Regions from separate parts of the Gibbsiella quercinecans genome, predicted to be linked through region 2. Evidence: predicted binding sites of a transcription regulator. Region 2 holds the regulator's gene; each other region holds the start of a gene.
The links. Region 2 encodes CRP, which controls carbon source genes, mostly activating them, when cyclic AMP is high. Its sites were predicted from a motif close to ATGTGANNNNNNTCACAT; they were not measured.
Positions count from the first base shown of each region.

Region 1: the regulator CRP is predicted to act here: its motif matches at 2,999-3,016, upstream of deoC (deoxyribose-phosphate aldolase).
Region 3: the regulator CRP is predicted to act here: its motif matches at 2,170-2,187, upstream of ACN28Q_RS02265 (PTS sugar transporter subunit IIB).

Region 1 is NZ_CP014136.1:1,973,416-1,978,114, forward strand. Features, by position in the region: gene deoB (phosphopentomutase) at 1-455, opposite strand, end outside; gene deoA (thymidine phosphorylase) at 551-1,873, opposite strand; gene deoC (deoxyribose-phosphate aldolase) at 1,939-2,718, opposite strand; gene ACN28Q_RS09170 (TatD family hydrolase) at 3,136-3,912, opposite strand; gene ACN28Q_RS09175 (patatin-like phospholipase family protein) at 3,909-4,699, opposite strand, start outside.
Region 2 is NZ_CP014136.1:2,861,126-2,865,824, reverse strand. Features, by position in the region: gene ACN28Q_RS13225 (creatininase family protein) at 23-820, opposite strand; gene ACN28Q_RS13220 (phosphoribulokinase) at 1,026-1,895, shown strand; gene ACN28Q_RS13215 (OsmC family protein) at 1,907-2,314, opposite strand; gene crp (cAMP-activated global transcriptional regulator CRP) at 2,795-3,427, shown strand; gene argD (bifunctional acetylornithine/succinyldiaminopimelate transaminase) at 3,522-4,699, opposite strand, start outside.
Region 3 is NZ_CP014136.1:470,319-475,017, reverse strand. Features, by position in the region: gene ACN28Q_RS02275 (dihydrodipicolinate synthase family protein) at 1-858, shown strand, start outside; gene ACN28Q_RS02270 (LacI family DNA-binding transcriptional regulator) at 959-1,987, opposite strand; gene ACN28Q_RS02265 (PTS sugar transporter subunit IIB) at 2,309-2,785, shown strand; gene ACN28Q_RS02260 (PTS mannose/fructose/sorbose/N-acetylgalactosamine transporter subunit IIC) at 2,799-3,602, shown strand; gene ACN28Q_RS02255 (PTS system mannose/fructose/sorbose family transporter subunit IID) at 3,586-4,437, shown strand; gene ACN28Q_RS02250 (PTS sugar transporter subunit IIA) at 4,451-4,699, shown strand, end outside.

The DNA of each region.
Region 1 (4,699 bases), 890 kb from region 2:
ATCACGGTGCCGGAAGAGTGGCAGTTGCCCAGGTAGCCAGGCAGTTCGGCACGTTCAACCAGTGTGTCGAGCAGCGCCTGCGGGAAGCTATTCTGCTGATCTTTAAAGTAGCCCCAGTCAAACAGCACCGGCACGCCGGCGATTTCCCAGTGGCCTGACGGCGTATCCTTGCCGGAAGACAGCTCGCTGGCATAGGCGTAGGCGCCGATGATATCGGCATGTTTATCCAGCCCCTCCGGAAAGTGCCCGGTCGACTCTTCGGCCGCTTTGCCCAGGCCCAGACGGCTCAGGTTGGGCAGCGTCAACGGGCCGCTGCGGCCCACATTGGCTTCACCACGCGCGCAAGCGGCGGCAATATGGCCGAGGGTATCGGCGCCTTTGTCACCAAAACGTTCAGCGTCTTCGCTGGCGCCAATGCCGAATGAGTCAAGGACCATGATAAAAGTACGTTTCATTGTGTTCTCCTGCGTGCTTTCACGCGTTAACGGCGGCAATGTTCGCCGCCGCTGTTAATGCTGTTGCCAACGCCAGGTGCCATCACCGGCGCCGCTTATTCCGTTATCCGCTGGTAAACCACCGGCGTTGCCGCCGGCGGCTGCTCACCGATCTTCATCGCCGCGCGCAGCGTATCGGCCGCCTGCTGCCAGCTGGCTTCATCGTTGGCGTGGATCACCGCCAGCGGGCGCTGCCCGTCGACGGCATCGCCAAGCTGCGCCATCTCTGTCAGGCCGACGCTGTAATCAATGCTGTCGTTCGCACGGCGACGGCCACCACCCAGCGCCACCACCGCCATGCCCAGCGCACGGGTATCCATGGCGTTGACGATCCCCGGCATCTCGGCATAAACCGGCTTGCTAAGCGTCGCCGCCGGCAGGTAGCTGTCATAGCGCTCAATAAAGTCCACAGGCCCCTGTTGCGCCGCTACCATGCGGCCAAAGGTTTCCGCCGCGCTGCCGTTATCCAGCACCTGCTGCAGTTTGGCGCGCGCTGCGGCAGGGCTTTGCGCCAGGCCGCCGGACAGCAGCATTTCCACGCACAAGGCCATCGTCACTTCCAGCAGACGCGGGTTGCGGTACTCGCCGGTCAGGAAGCGCACCGCTTCGCGGACTTCCACCGCATTGCCGGCGCTGGAAGCCAGCACCTGGTTCATGTCGGTCAGCAATGCCGTTGTCTTACAGTTGGCGCCGTTCGCTACGCCGACGATGGCGCGGGCCAGACCTTCCGACTGCGCGTAGGTTGGCATAAAGGCGCCCGAGCCGACCTTCACGTCCATCACCAGCGCATCCAGCCCCTCGGCCAGCTTTTTCGCCAGGATAGAGGCGGTAATCAGTGGGATCGAATCCACAGTGGCCGTGATGTCGCGCGTGGCGTAAAAGCGCTTATCGGCCGGCGCCAGCGAGCTGGTTTGGCCGATAATAGCAACGCCGACCGCTTTAATAATCTGGCGAAAGCGGCTGTCATCCGGGAAAATATCAAAGCCCGGGATCGCTTCCAGTTTATCCAGCGTGCCGCCGGTGTGCCCCAGCCCGCGGCCGGAAATCATCGGCACATAGCCGCCGCAGGCGGCCACCATCGGCCCGAGCATCAGCGACGTCACATCGCCCACGCCGCCGGTGGAATGTTTATCCACCACCGGGCCGTTCAGCCCCAGCCCTTGCCAATTCAGCACGGTACCGGAATCGCGCATCGCCATGGTCAGCGCCACGCGCTCCGCCATGGTCATATCGTGGAAATAAATGGTCATCGCCAGCGCGGCGATCTGCCCTTCGGACACCGAGTTATCGCGGACCCCATTGATAAAAAAGCGAATTTCAGCCTCGTTTAACGGCTGGCCGTCACGCTTCTTACGAATAATTTCTTGTGCCAGGAACAAGGCATCCCCCTGTTTGACCGAGTGTCGGGCCATGCAATTGCTACGGCCGACGGCCGCAGACAGAATCAATAGTCGCCGCCGCCGGCCTGAGCGCCATGCCCCAGCGCCGCCAGCAGACTGGCCAACAGGCTTGAAGCGCCAAAGCGGAAGTGGCGCGCATCGGCCCAGCCTGCGCCCATGATACGGTCGGCAAGTTGCAGATAATGCTGCGCCTCTTGCGCCGTACGCACGCCGCCCGCCGGTTTAAAACCGACCCGCTCGCCAACGCCCATATCGCGGATCACCCCAAGCATCAACTCCGCGCTGGCCAGCGTGGCGTTAACCGGGACCTTACCGGTCGAGGTTTTAATAAAATCAGCGCCGGCATTAATGGCAATTTCCGAGGCCTGACGTATCAAATCCGCCTGCTTGAGCTCACCGGTTTCGATAATCACTTTCAGCAGAACGCCCGCGGCGGCACAGGCCTGCTTACACTGTTTCACCAGTTCAAAGCCCACCTGCGGATTGCCGGCCATCAGCGCACGGTACGGAAACACCACGTCCACCTCATCGGCGCCGTAGGCGATCGCTGCGCGGGTTTCCGCCACCGCGATATCGATATCATCATTGCCGTGCGGGAAATTGGTCACGGTGGCAATACGAATATCCGGCGTCCCCTGTTGGCGCAGGGTTTTACGCGCAATCGGGATAAAACGTGGGTAGATACAGATGGCGGCCGTATGCCCTGCCGGGCTATTGGCCTGACGACACAGCGCAATCACTTTCTCATCGGTGTCATCATCATTCAGTGTGGTTAAATCCATCAAACTCAGCGCACGTTGCGCTGCTGCGGTAAATTCGGTCATAGAACTCTCCAACGAGTACAACCCAAGGCAACCGCGCCCGGGTTGAGTAGGTCATCATGAGCCAATCTGTTTGCTTCGCTCATTTTATGTTGGCGAGCGGACTTGGTTCCTTGAAGATAGCGCTGGGAAAGGGTTTTCCCCGGCGGCAACTGAGATCCTTCTCACCGCGTATGGCTATTCAATTGTAATAACCAGCAAGGCAATTGGAACACAAGGGCCATGGAGGGTTTGTGTTCCGATTCACATTATATGAAATATTCGTGTAACAAGTCCGAATTATATGTGATTAACATCACATATAAAGGCGATTTTGTTCACAAAATGGCCAAGCTGGATACTGCAATTATGGTTGCAACGCAGGCGTCAGTCCACGATATGCCATCAGTTTAGCGCTGAAGCAAAGATGGCTGGCCAGCTTCAGATAGCGAACAGGGTGCGGGTATTTTGTTGCAGTTGTGTGGCGATCGTTTCGGCAGGTTCTGGCCGCAGCAGGCAAAGCGCCTGAAAAACGTCTGCGGCGCGCTCGGGGCGGTTTGGCTGGCCCTGATAGCCGGCCAACGGCATGTCCGGGGCATCGGTTTCCAGCAGCAACGCCGCCAACGGCAACTGCGCCATGACGCCGCGGGTTTTCTGCGCCCGTGGGTAGGTGATGGTGCCGCCAACGCCGATAAAGTAGCCCAGGCGAACAAACGCCTGCGCCTGCGCCAGGCTACCGGCAAAACCGTGCACCACGCCGCGGCGCGGCACATCGGCCCGGCGCAGCATGGCCGCCAGTTGATCATGGCTGCGCCGCGAATGCAAAATCACCGGCAAATCATGCCGGCCGGCCAGTTTAAGCTGGGCCGCCAGCAGCCTTTGCTGCCGCGCCAGCTGCGGCTCGGCCATGTACAGGTCAAGGCCGATCTCCCCCACCGCCACCAGCTTGGCCGGTTTGCTGGCGAGAAAATCTGCCAGTTGCGCCAGCTGTTCGTCGCCGTGCTGGGCGATATACAACGGATGCAGGCCAAGGGCGGCATACAGCGGCGAATGTTCGCGCGCCAGGCGCAATACGCGCGCGAAGCGATCGGCGGTAACGGCGGGAACGATAATTTGCCGGACGCCGGCCTGCTGCGCCAGCGCCAGGCTTTGCGCCTCCTGGCCGTAAAACGGCGGAAAATCGAAGTGGCAATGAGTATCCGTAAAGCGATAGCTCATACCGCCTTGCCCTCACCGCCCGCGGTAACATCAGGCCCGATGCTGTCGTTGGCGATCAGGGCATCGTCAACCGGCACGTTGACTGCCGGCATGGCGGTGGGCACGCGGCGCCGGTTCTCCGGCTGCAACAGGCGGCGCGAGAGCGGTTTTTGCACCCGGATGCCGTCATTGTTGGCCTGCGCCTGCAGCCAATGCCCCACGGTCGCCAGGAAATAGCGCCCGCAGCGCCGCCCAAGATGATAATCAAGGTTCAACGCGGAAATGCGGCTGCCGAGCGCGTGGCTTGCCAGCGGCTTCGGTGGGAAGATTTCAAAGATGCGCAGATCGCCCGGGGGCTTTTCAATGAACTGCTGAATACGGTGGTAGCTTTGCTCATGCTGCTGCATGATGCGCACCATTTGCTGCAGGCTACTGTCGGTCAACCAATGCTCCATGCGCTTCATCCACTGGGGCGTATAGAACATTTGCGAAGGCACGGTGCGGATCACTACGATGGTATCGGCACCACGCCGGTAGGCTTCTTCCACTGGAATAGCATCGCTGATGCCGCCGTCCTGGTAACTCACGCCTTCCAGTTTTACCCCCATCCGGTAGAAGCCTGGGATCGCGCTGGAGGCCTTAATCGCCTGCAACCAGCTGTCACGCCGCGCCGGCAGATAGGTGGGCGCAAAATTGTCGCTGCGGCAGGCGCACATCAGGAATTCACGGCCGTCGATGAGCTGCTTTTCAGCCACGTCCATCGCCAGCGGCAACTGCCGGGAAGTGATATCCACCAGCCAGTCCAGAT
Region 2 (4,699 bases):
GCGGGCGTGGTGGCCTGAATGTTCAGCCAAGGTGGCTGATGTCAAAATCCCGCACTTCCTCGATCAGCTTCACCAACGCCTGGGCGGCCCGTTCGGTTTCCGTTTTGCCGCGCCCGGCATCCGCCGCAGCCGCGTTGCCGGTGGTACCCGCCGGGTGCAAATCTTCAGCCATCCAACCAAAACCCACGCCGCCTTCGGGCGTCAGAATGCCCCCTTTCGCGGCCAACGCGACCGATGCCGAGACAAAGTTTTCCGCATAGGCCATCTGGACCAGATCCGGGTGCAGATGCAACATCACGCTGGTTTCAGACTCCCCACCGTGAATACCATGCTGTAACTCTTCAGCGGCGTAGAGATCGCGGGTATCAATGGTGCGAAACCAACTGGCCCCCACGGCAAACATATTCAGTTCAATACGCAGTTGGCGGCAGACAATCTCCATCAACTGCGGCTGGCCGCCATGTGAATTCCAGAAAATCAGTTTACGGATCCCCGCTCGCCAGGCGCTTTTCGCCACTTCAAACCACACTTTGCCCAAAATCTCGTAAGGCAACGTCAGGGTGCCGGGATAGTGCAAATGCTCATCGGATTTGCCAATCGGCAACATGGGCAAAATCAACGCCGGTAAATCAGCGGGCATCAGTTCCACCGCACGCTGCACTATCCCGGCATTGATCGCCGCATCCACCCGAACGGGCAAATGCGGGCCGTGCTGCTCGACGGCGCCGATCGGCAACACCGCCACCATCTTATCCATTTCCAGTTCACTGAATTCCCGTGTAGATAAATCCCACCACCAGCGCGACGACGGCATGTTCATGGCTTTCCTCCCGTTTTTTTACAGTCTCGCCAATTTCGTGCTGCGGTTGAAGCAGCAAAATTGCGCCGATGCGTTGCTTTTTTCGCATCCCTCTGCCGCAAAGATGACACCGGTGCGCGAAACGTGATAACAATGCTAGGCTGTGGCGCCAGCCTGAATACGGGGCACGGCCACATCGCCAGATTTCTCACGGGGAACGGTATTTATGTCAGCTAAACATCCTGTCATTGCGGTGACCGGCTCCAGCGGCGCCGGCACCACAACCACCAGCGTGGCGTTTCGCAAAATATTCCAGCAGTTGAATATCCGCGCCGCCGAACTGGAAGGCGACAGCTTCCACCGCTATACCCGGCCGGAGATGGACGCCGCGATCCGCAAAGCACGCGATCTTGGCCGCCACATCAGCTATTTCGGCCCGGAAGCCAACGACTTTGGCCTGCTGGAACAAAGCTTTATTGAATACGGCAAACACGGCACCGGCCGTTCGCGCAAATACCTGCACACTTACGACGAAGCGGTGCCCTACAACCAGGTGCCAGGCACCTTCACCCCCTGGGAGCCCCTGCCGGAACCCACCGACGTGCTGTTTTATGAAGGGCTGCACGGTGGCGTTGTCGCCGACCATCATGACGTCGCCAGGTATGTCGACTTGCTGGTGGGGGTGGTGCCGATCGTCAACCTGGAGTGGATCCAGAAACTGATCCGCGATACCGGCGAGCGCGGCCATTCACGCGAAGCGGTGATGGATTCCGTGGTTCGCTCGATGGAAGATTACATTAACTACATCACGCCCCAGTTTTCACGCACCCATATCAACTTCCAGCGGGTGCCGACGGTGGATACTTCCAACCCGTTCGCCGCCAAAGCGATCCCGTCGCTGGATGAAAGCTTTGTGGTGATCCACTTCCGCGGCCTGGAGCAGATCGACTACCCTTATCTGCTGGCGATGCTGCAGGGTTCATTTATTTCGCATATCAATACATTGGTGGTGCCGGGCGGAAAAATGGGGCTAGCAATGGAGTTGATCATGGCGCCGCTGGTGCAGCGCCTGTTGGAAGGGAAAAAAATCAAGTAATACGTTGGGCGTCACTCCACCGCGCGGATTTCAAAGCTGTGGGTGACGCTGGCGGCCTTACCGAGCATCAGCGATACCGAGCAATATTTCTCCGCCGACAGATTCACCGCACGCTCAACAACGTTATCGGTAAGCCCTTTACCGGTAACAATAAAATGCAGGTTGATATGGGTAAATATGCGCGGCGCCTCCGTGCGGCGCTCTGAGGTCAGTTTTACCTCACAATCACGCACATCGTTACGGCCTTTTTGCAGAATCGAGACCACGTCAATCGCGCTGCACCCGCCAACAGACATCAACACCATTTCCATTGGGCTTGGCGCTTTTTCCCCGGCGTTGCCGTCCAGCAACACCTGATGGCCGGAGGCGGATTCGCCCAGGAACGTCAAACCTTCCACCCACTTGATTCTTGCCTGCATACTCGTTACTCCGCTTGGTTTATGCAGCCCAGACTACGCTTTCGCGCTAAAACTGGCAACGGAACCTGACGTGAATCATGCTGAAGCGAGACAACACAAGACACTGGCCTCACTCTGTGCTAAAACCACACTAGACTGTGTCCTGTCATTGCGCGTGAATGCGGCGGCAATCGCGGGCTTTGCGGCAGTATGTTGTCTTTTTGCCGGCTCCACGATTAATGGCAGGGCTCAGTCTGAAAATCCCCTTTCCAATGAGCAGGCTCCAGGGAAACGTTCGAGGAAAGGTGCCTGACGTGGTATGTTAACAGAATGTAGCTTGCAGCATTTCCGGCAAGTCAATATGCTAAAGCAGTAGCATATTTTATGGCACGCCTCAAAACCTGTTGATAGCCACCACGCGCACGTGGGCTAAAACATGTTTTACAGGGAACTCTGATCCCTGTGACACAAGGCAGCGATTACAACAGAGGATAACAGCGAATGGTTCTCGGCAAACCGCAAACAGACCCGACTCTCGAATGGTTCCTGTCTCATTGCCATATCCACAAATATCCATCCAAAAGTACGCTGATTCACCAAGGTGAAAAAGCCGAAACGCTTTACTACATCGTTAAAGGCTCCGTCGCGGTGCTGATTAAAGACGAAGAAGGTAAAGAGATGATCCTGTCCTACCTCAACCAGGGGGACTTTATCGGGGAACTCGGGTTATTTGAAGAAGGCCAGGAGCGCAGCGCCTGGGTAAGGGCGAAAACCGCCTGTGAAGTGGCTGAAATTTCCTATAAGAAATTCCGTCAGTTGATCCAGGTGAACCCGGATATCCTGATGCGCCTGTCTGCGCAGATGGCAAGCCGGCTGCAGGTTACTTCAGAGAAAGTGGGCAACCTTGCTTTCCTTGACGTTACCGGGCGTATCGCACAAACCCTGCTAAACCTGGCAAAACAACCGGATGCCATGACTCACCCGGACGGCATGCAAATCAAAATTACCCGCCAGGAGATCGGCCAGATTGTCGGTTGCTCACGCGAAACCGTCGGCCGTATTCTGAAAATGCTGGAAGATCAAAACCTCATTTCTGCCCACGGCAAAACCATCGTGGTTTACGGCACGCGTTAATCACACGCTGGGCGCCAGGAAATAGCAAACGCCCCGTGGCCAACCGGCCACGGGGCGTTTATTTTGCACGGCGCTAGCTCGCTGTGCCCGCCGCTTAGGCGTTTATCACGTCCTGCACCGCCAGTTCAAACAGCGCCATCCCCGCGTCGATATCTTCCAGTTCCACCACCAGCGAAGGCGCAAAGCGGATCACATCTGGCCCGGCGTTAAGGATCATCAGCCCACGCGCCGCCGCCGCAGTCAGAAACTCACGCGCCTTGCCGTGATAGCCCGGCACCAGTTCCGCGCCGATCAGCAGCCCCATCCCCCGCACTTCGGAGAAAATCGCGTACTTCTCGCCAATCCGTTGCAGCGCCTGCACAAACAGGCCGTGGCGCTGTTCAATGCCGCTCAGCACCTCTGGCGTGTTGATGACGTCCAGCGCCGCTTCAGCGACCGCACAGGCAAGCGGGTTGCCGCCGTAGGTAGTGCCGTGGGTGCCCACGTGCATCACCGAAGCGATTTCCTCGGTGGTCAGCATGGCGCTGACCGGGAAACCGCCGCCCAACGCTTTAGCGGTGGTCAGGATATCCGGCGTTACGCCATAGTGCATATAGGCGAACAGCTTGCCGCTGCGCCCCATGCCGCTTTGCACTTCATCAAACACCAGCAGCGCCTGATGGCGATCGCACAGCTCGCGCACCCCTTTCAGGAACGCGGCGTCCACCGGCATAATGCCGCCCTCGCCCTGGATGGGTTCCATCACCACCGCGCAGGTGTGGTCGTCCATCACCGCCTTCACGGCGGCCAGATCGTTGAACGGCACGTGCACAATGTCGGCAGGCTTCGGCCCGAAGCCGTCGGAGTATTTCGCCTGGCCGCCGACCGAAACGGTAAACAGCGTGCGACCGTGGAAAGCATTATAGAACGCGATGATTTTGGTCTTGTACGGGCTGTGGCGGGTAATTGCGTAATGCCGGGCCAGTTTAAACGCCGCTTCGTTGGCTTCCGCCCCGGAGTTGGCGAAAAATACCCGATCGGCAAACGTCGCCGCAATCAGCTTACTGGCCAGGCGCAGCGCCGGCTCATTGGTAAACACATTGCTGGTATGCCACAGGGTTTCCCCCTGCTCTTTCAACGCCGCGACCAGCGCCGGGTGGCAGTGGCCAAGCGCCGTCACCGCAATACCGCCAGAGAAATCAATATACTCTTTCCCTTGCTGATCCCACACGCGGCTGCCCTGGCCTTTCACCGGCACAAACTGTGCGGGTGCATAAACGGGCAAAATTACCT
Region 3 (4,699 bases), 2.4 Mb from region 2:
TTGGTCGGTGGTGAGGTTGATGAAAAATCGTTTCTTGCGCTGATCGAAAATCTGGCCGGTGCCGGGGTGGATTCCATTGGGGCGCTAGGCTCAACGGGCAGCTATGCCTATCTGACGCGTGAGCAACGATTTCATACGACGCAACAGGCGGTCAGCGCGGCAGCGGGGATCCCGGTGATAACCAGCATTGGCAGTGTCAGCGCGGAAGAGGTGCTAAGGCTGGCGGAGGATGCTCAAAAAGCCGGCGTGAGCGGCGTTCTTCTGGCCCCGGTTTCCTATCAACCGTTGACCCATGATGAAGTTTTCTCGCTGTATGAGCGCGTGAGCCGCGAACTGTCCGTTCCGCTCTGTATCTATGACAATGTGGCGACGACCCGGTTTGAATTTACGGACGAGCTGCTGATTGCGTTATCCAGGCTCAATGCTATCGGCTCGATCAAACTCGGCGATCTCCCGGCCGATCGCGATGCGGCCAGGGAACGCGTCAGAAGGCTAAAAGCGCGCGTTTCTGACGGTGTCACTATCGGGATCAGCGGCGATGCTCAATCTGCGGCAGGGTTGATTGCTGGTTGTGATGTTTGGTACTCCGTGCTCGGGGGGCTTTTCCCGCACTATGCCCTGCGCCTGACAGAAGCGGCATTACGCCAGGATGAGAGTGAAACGCATGAGCTGGATGTGGTGTTGGCGCCATTGTGGGCATATTATCGCCGCCACGGTAGCCTGCGGGTGATCGCCACGGTGGCGGAGATCCTGGGGGTTGTTTCGATGCCGTGTCTGCCGTTTCCGCTACAAACATTGAGTGGCAAAGAGCGGGATGCGTTGCAACAGACGCTGGAATCACTGCATTTTCTGGCCTGATAGCAGGTTTTGTTGTAAACGCTTTTGCCGGTTGCTGCAGCGTCCGGCGGGGGTATTCCCGTGCGCTAAAAGTGTACAAGAAATAACATTAACGCTCCGATTATTTTTCTTGTTTATTATCTGATAATTTTGCAACAGATTCATTCTCTACAATCCGGTGGGGCACAACGAATTTCATTCCATGAGATTTCTTTCCGTTTATCTGTTCCACAAGATGTTTCAAACTATATTTCGCCAATAAATCAACATTTATATCTATAGTTGTAATGTATGGATGAGATAATGTAGAGAATATTGTATTGTTAAAACTAATGACGGATATATTCTGTGGGACAGCGTAACCAATATATTCAAGATGCTTGATGACTTTAAACGCAAGGAGATCTTCAATAATAACTACAGCAGTAGCTTTGGTTTCCTTTAGAATACTGCCAATGTTTTCTAAATCTTGGGGTTTTTCAATGTCAATTGCATCAAAAGGGATAAGATCTTGCATCAGCAAGGCTTTTTGATAACCAAAATATCGTTCAAAATGAACATTTTCTTTTATTCTGTTTGTGATGAAAAGGATTTTTTTATGACCATTTTTTATGAGGTAATCTGTCGCATGCTTGCCTAATAACTGGTTATCATTATCAACATAGGTAATGCTGTCTTCATTTTTACATGGCATACCTGTCAACGTGAAATTGAATTTATTTTTGTGCAAATACTCAATGACAGGATCCTCTATATTTGAATAAAAGAGAATAAAGCCGTCAACCTGTTTTTGATCATGCATCCGTTTTACATTCAATAACAGCTCATCAAAATTTTTTGACACGGCCAAAGCCACTGAAAGCCCAAATTTCTGGGCCTCGGTATTTACTGATTCAATAAACTCGAGAAAGAAAGGGATACTCATTTCTTCTCTTGATTTTAACGGTGGCAAGATTATCGCAATGGCATTTGCTTTCCCTTTTCCTAAGCTTCGCGCCGTTGAGTTAGGGGTGTAACCCAAATCCTGCATAATCCTGTTAACTCTTTCTTTCGTTTTTTCTGAGATATTGGCGCTATCGTTGATCACTCTGGATACTGTCGATGTGGCTACACCGGCCTTGAGCGCGACATCCTTAATCGTGATTGCCATTTAAATCGTTCCCCTAAAAAGATATCCAGCTCAACAACAATGGGTTAAACGATCAAGCTTAACAAACTTATTAAAAAAGTAAAGTTAGCATATAACCATATAAAAACAATGACATACAAAAACGCACTCCAAACACCCTGTTTGTCTCTACCACACTGAAACGCATCAGCCACCCACCATTTATGTGAGTAAAATCACATTCCTTAAACAATTCACTTTACCAAGGTTGGATAGCTATTATCATCCAATGCAAGCGGTTGCATTGATATTGCATTAGTTTGCATTAATACAAGAAAACAGATTGATTACTAAGGGGAAATTATGAGTGTTGTTCTGGCAAGAATTGATCAACGTTTGATTCACGGCATCGTTGTGACTCAATGGACTGGTTTTACAAAAGCAAAAAGGTTGATGGTTGTAGATGACGAAATCAGCCAGGATGAAACGCAAAAAGAAGTTATGCGGATGAGTAAACCGGTGGGTACCAATATGTCAATTATAGATACAACCACCGCGATAAATAATTTTAAAGGCGGGAAATATGATGGGCATAACGTATTTCTTATTGTGAACACGCCTGAAACATTATTGCGACTGGTTGAGGGTGGTGTAAAAATTCCTAAAATTAATATAGGTATTATATTTGATGGCGAGGGTAAAACCACATTGAAGAAAATGGTCTCCGTCAGCCCTAAAGAAGTCGAAGATTTGAAGAAGTTATCTTCACTTGGCATACCGGTAACTTTTCATTTTGTGCCAAATGATGCAGAAGAACCATTAGAAGCCTATATTAAATAGCAAAGGTGAGTAAATGGACATCATACAGGCCGTATTAATAGTGGCTTTAGCTTTCTGGATTGTTATCGACCAACAAGGGTTATGCCTGAGCACTTGGTTCCCAATAATGGTTTCTTTCTTTTCAGGCCTAATACTGGGGGATATGACAACTGCCATGATGATTGGCGGTACTTTTCAATTGATGTCGTTGGGTGTGGCGAATATCGGAGGTTCGTCCGTTCCAAACTGGGGCCTGGCAACGCTGGTCGGCATTTATGTGGCGATGAAATCCACAAGCAACATTGATGAAGCAAAGGCCATCGCTTTAGCTGTAGGCGTGCCCGTGGGTATGTTGGGGATCCAACTGGATGTACTGGCAAAGTTGCTGAATACCTACGTAGCAAATGCTGCCCAAAAAGCTGCCAACAATAAAAAATATCATAAAATGAATATGATATTCTGGGTAGGGCCGTTAATCTTCGGATTATCTACTGCCATCCCGGCTGCATTATGCGTTATTTTTGGTGACACGATCGTCAGAATGGTTTTATCAATCGTTCCCCAATGGTTTACGGATGGGTTGTCGATCGCAGGGAATATATTGCCTGTTGTAGGTATCGCGCTACTTCTTCAGGTAATGCCTGTGAAAAAGTATTTAAGTATGCTGCTGATTGGGTTTGTTGTCTCAGCGTATCTGAAGTTACCGATACTGGGTATTTCGGTACTTGGTTTTGCATTTGCATATTATTACTTTACTCAAAAAATGGCTGAACCCGATCAACAGTCAGCTAATCTAAAGACAACTCCGGCAGAGGGAGGCGATGACTTTGATGAATAGTCAATGCAATTCAGATTCAGAAAGTGCTGAAAGAAAAGAAATTGTCTTAACAAAAAAAGATATTAACAAAGCTGCGTTAAGATATATGTTTATGGCGTGCAATATATTCAACTATCAGACACAGCAAGGTCCTGCTGTTGTGTATGGTTTACAAAAGGCACTAAGAAAAATTCATCGTAATGATGAAGATTATATTGCATCACTGAATAATCATTTTAAATACTTTAACACTACCACCTGGATGGCTAACCTTTTACTCGGTGCAAGTTTAGCTATGGAAGAAAAGGATGGGCGGTCGTCTTTAAATGCCGTCCAGGCTTTTAAAACCGGCATGATGGGGCCTCTGGCTGGTGTGGGCGATACGCTCATTTGGGTTTTGTACCCTACGATTATGGGGTCTATTGCTGCATATATGGGGCTGGAAGGCAGCCCGGTTGGTGCGGTGATCTGGCTTTGTCTCAACATGATATTTCTTGTGTTCCGCTTCAAACTATTTCATATCGGATATAGCTCCGGGTTGAAGCTCGTGACCGCCTTAGGGAATAAGCTGACTATATTTACCGAAGCGGCATCAATAATGGGGTTGACGGTCGTTGGGGCCTTAATTCCAGCCGTTGTGAAAGTTAACGTGGGGCTAACCTTTACTTCCGGAGAAATATCATTACCGATTCAGTCTGAAATCTTAGATAAGATTATGCCATCGCTTATCCCAGCGGCATTAACATTAGTTGTATTTAAACTAATATCATCTAAAAAAATCAGCATAATGAATATTATATTTCTTGTGATTGGAGTGGCGTTACTGCTCTCATATTTTGGCATTTTGAAAGTTTAAAGAGAAGATGAAAATGAGGAAAATAATCATTGCCACACATCATCGGCTGGCTGAAGGCATGAAAGATACGGTAAAATACGTGCTGCCAGATACTGCGGATATTATCGCTATTTCCGCGTATTTAACAAATAAGCCTATTGATGAAGAAATCTCATCTGTACTTGCGGACGTTAACTTTCAGGAAGATGAAGTCATTGTCTTTACAGATATGTTAGGAGGCTCTGTTAATCAAGCATTTGCCCGGTATCTTAACAACGATAAC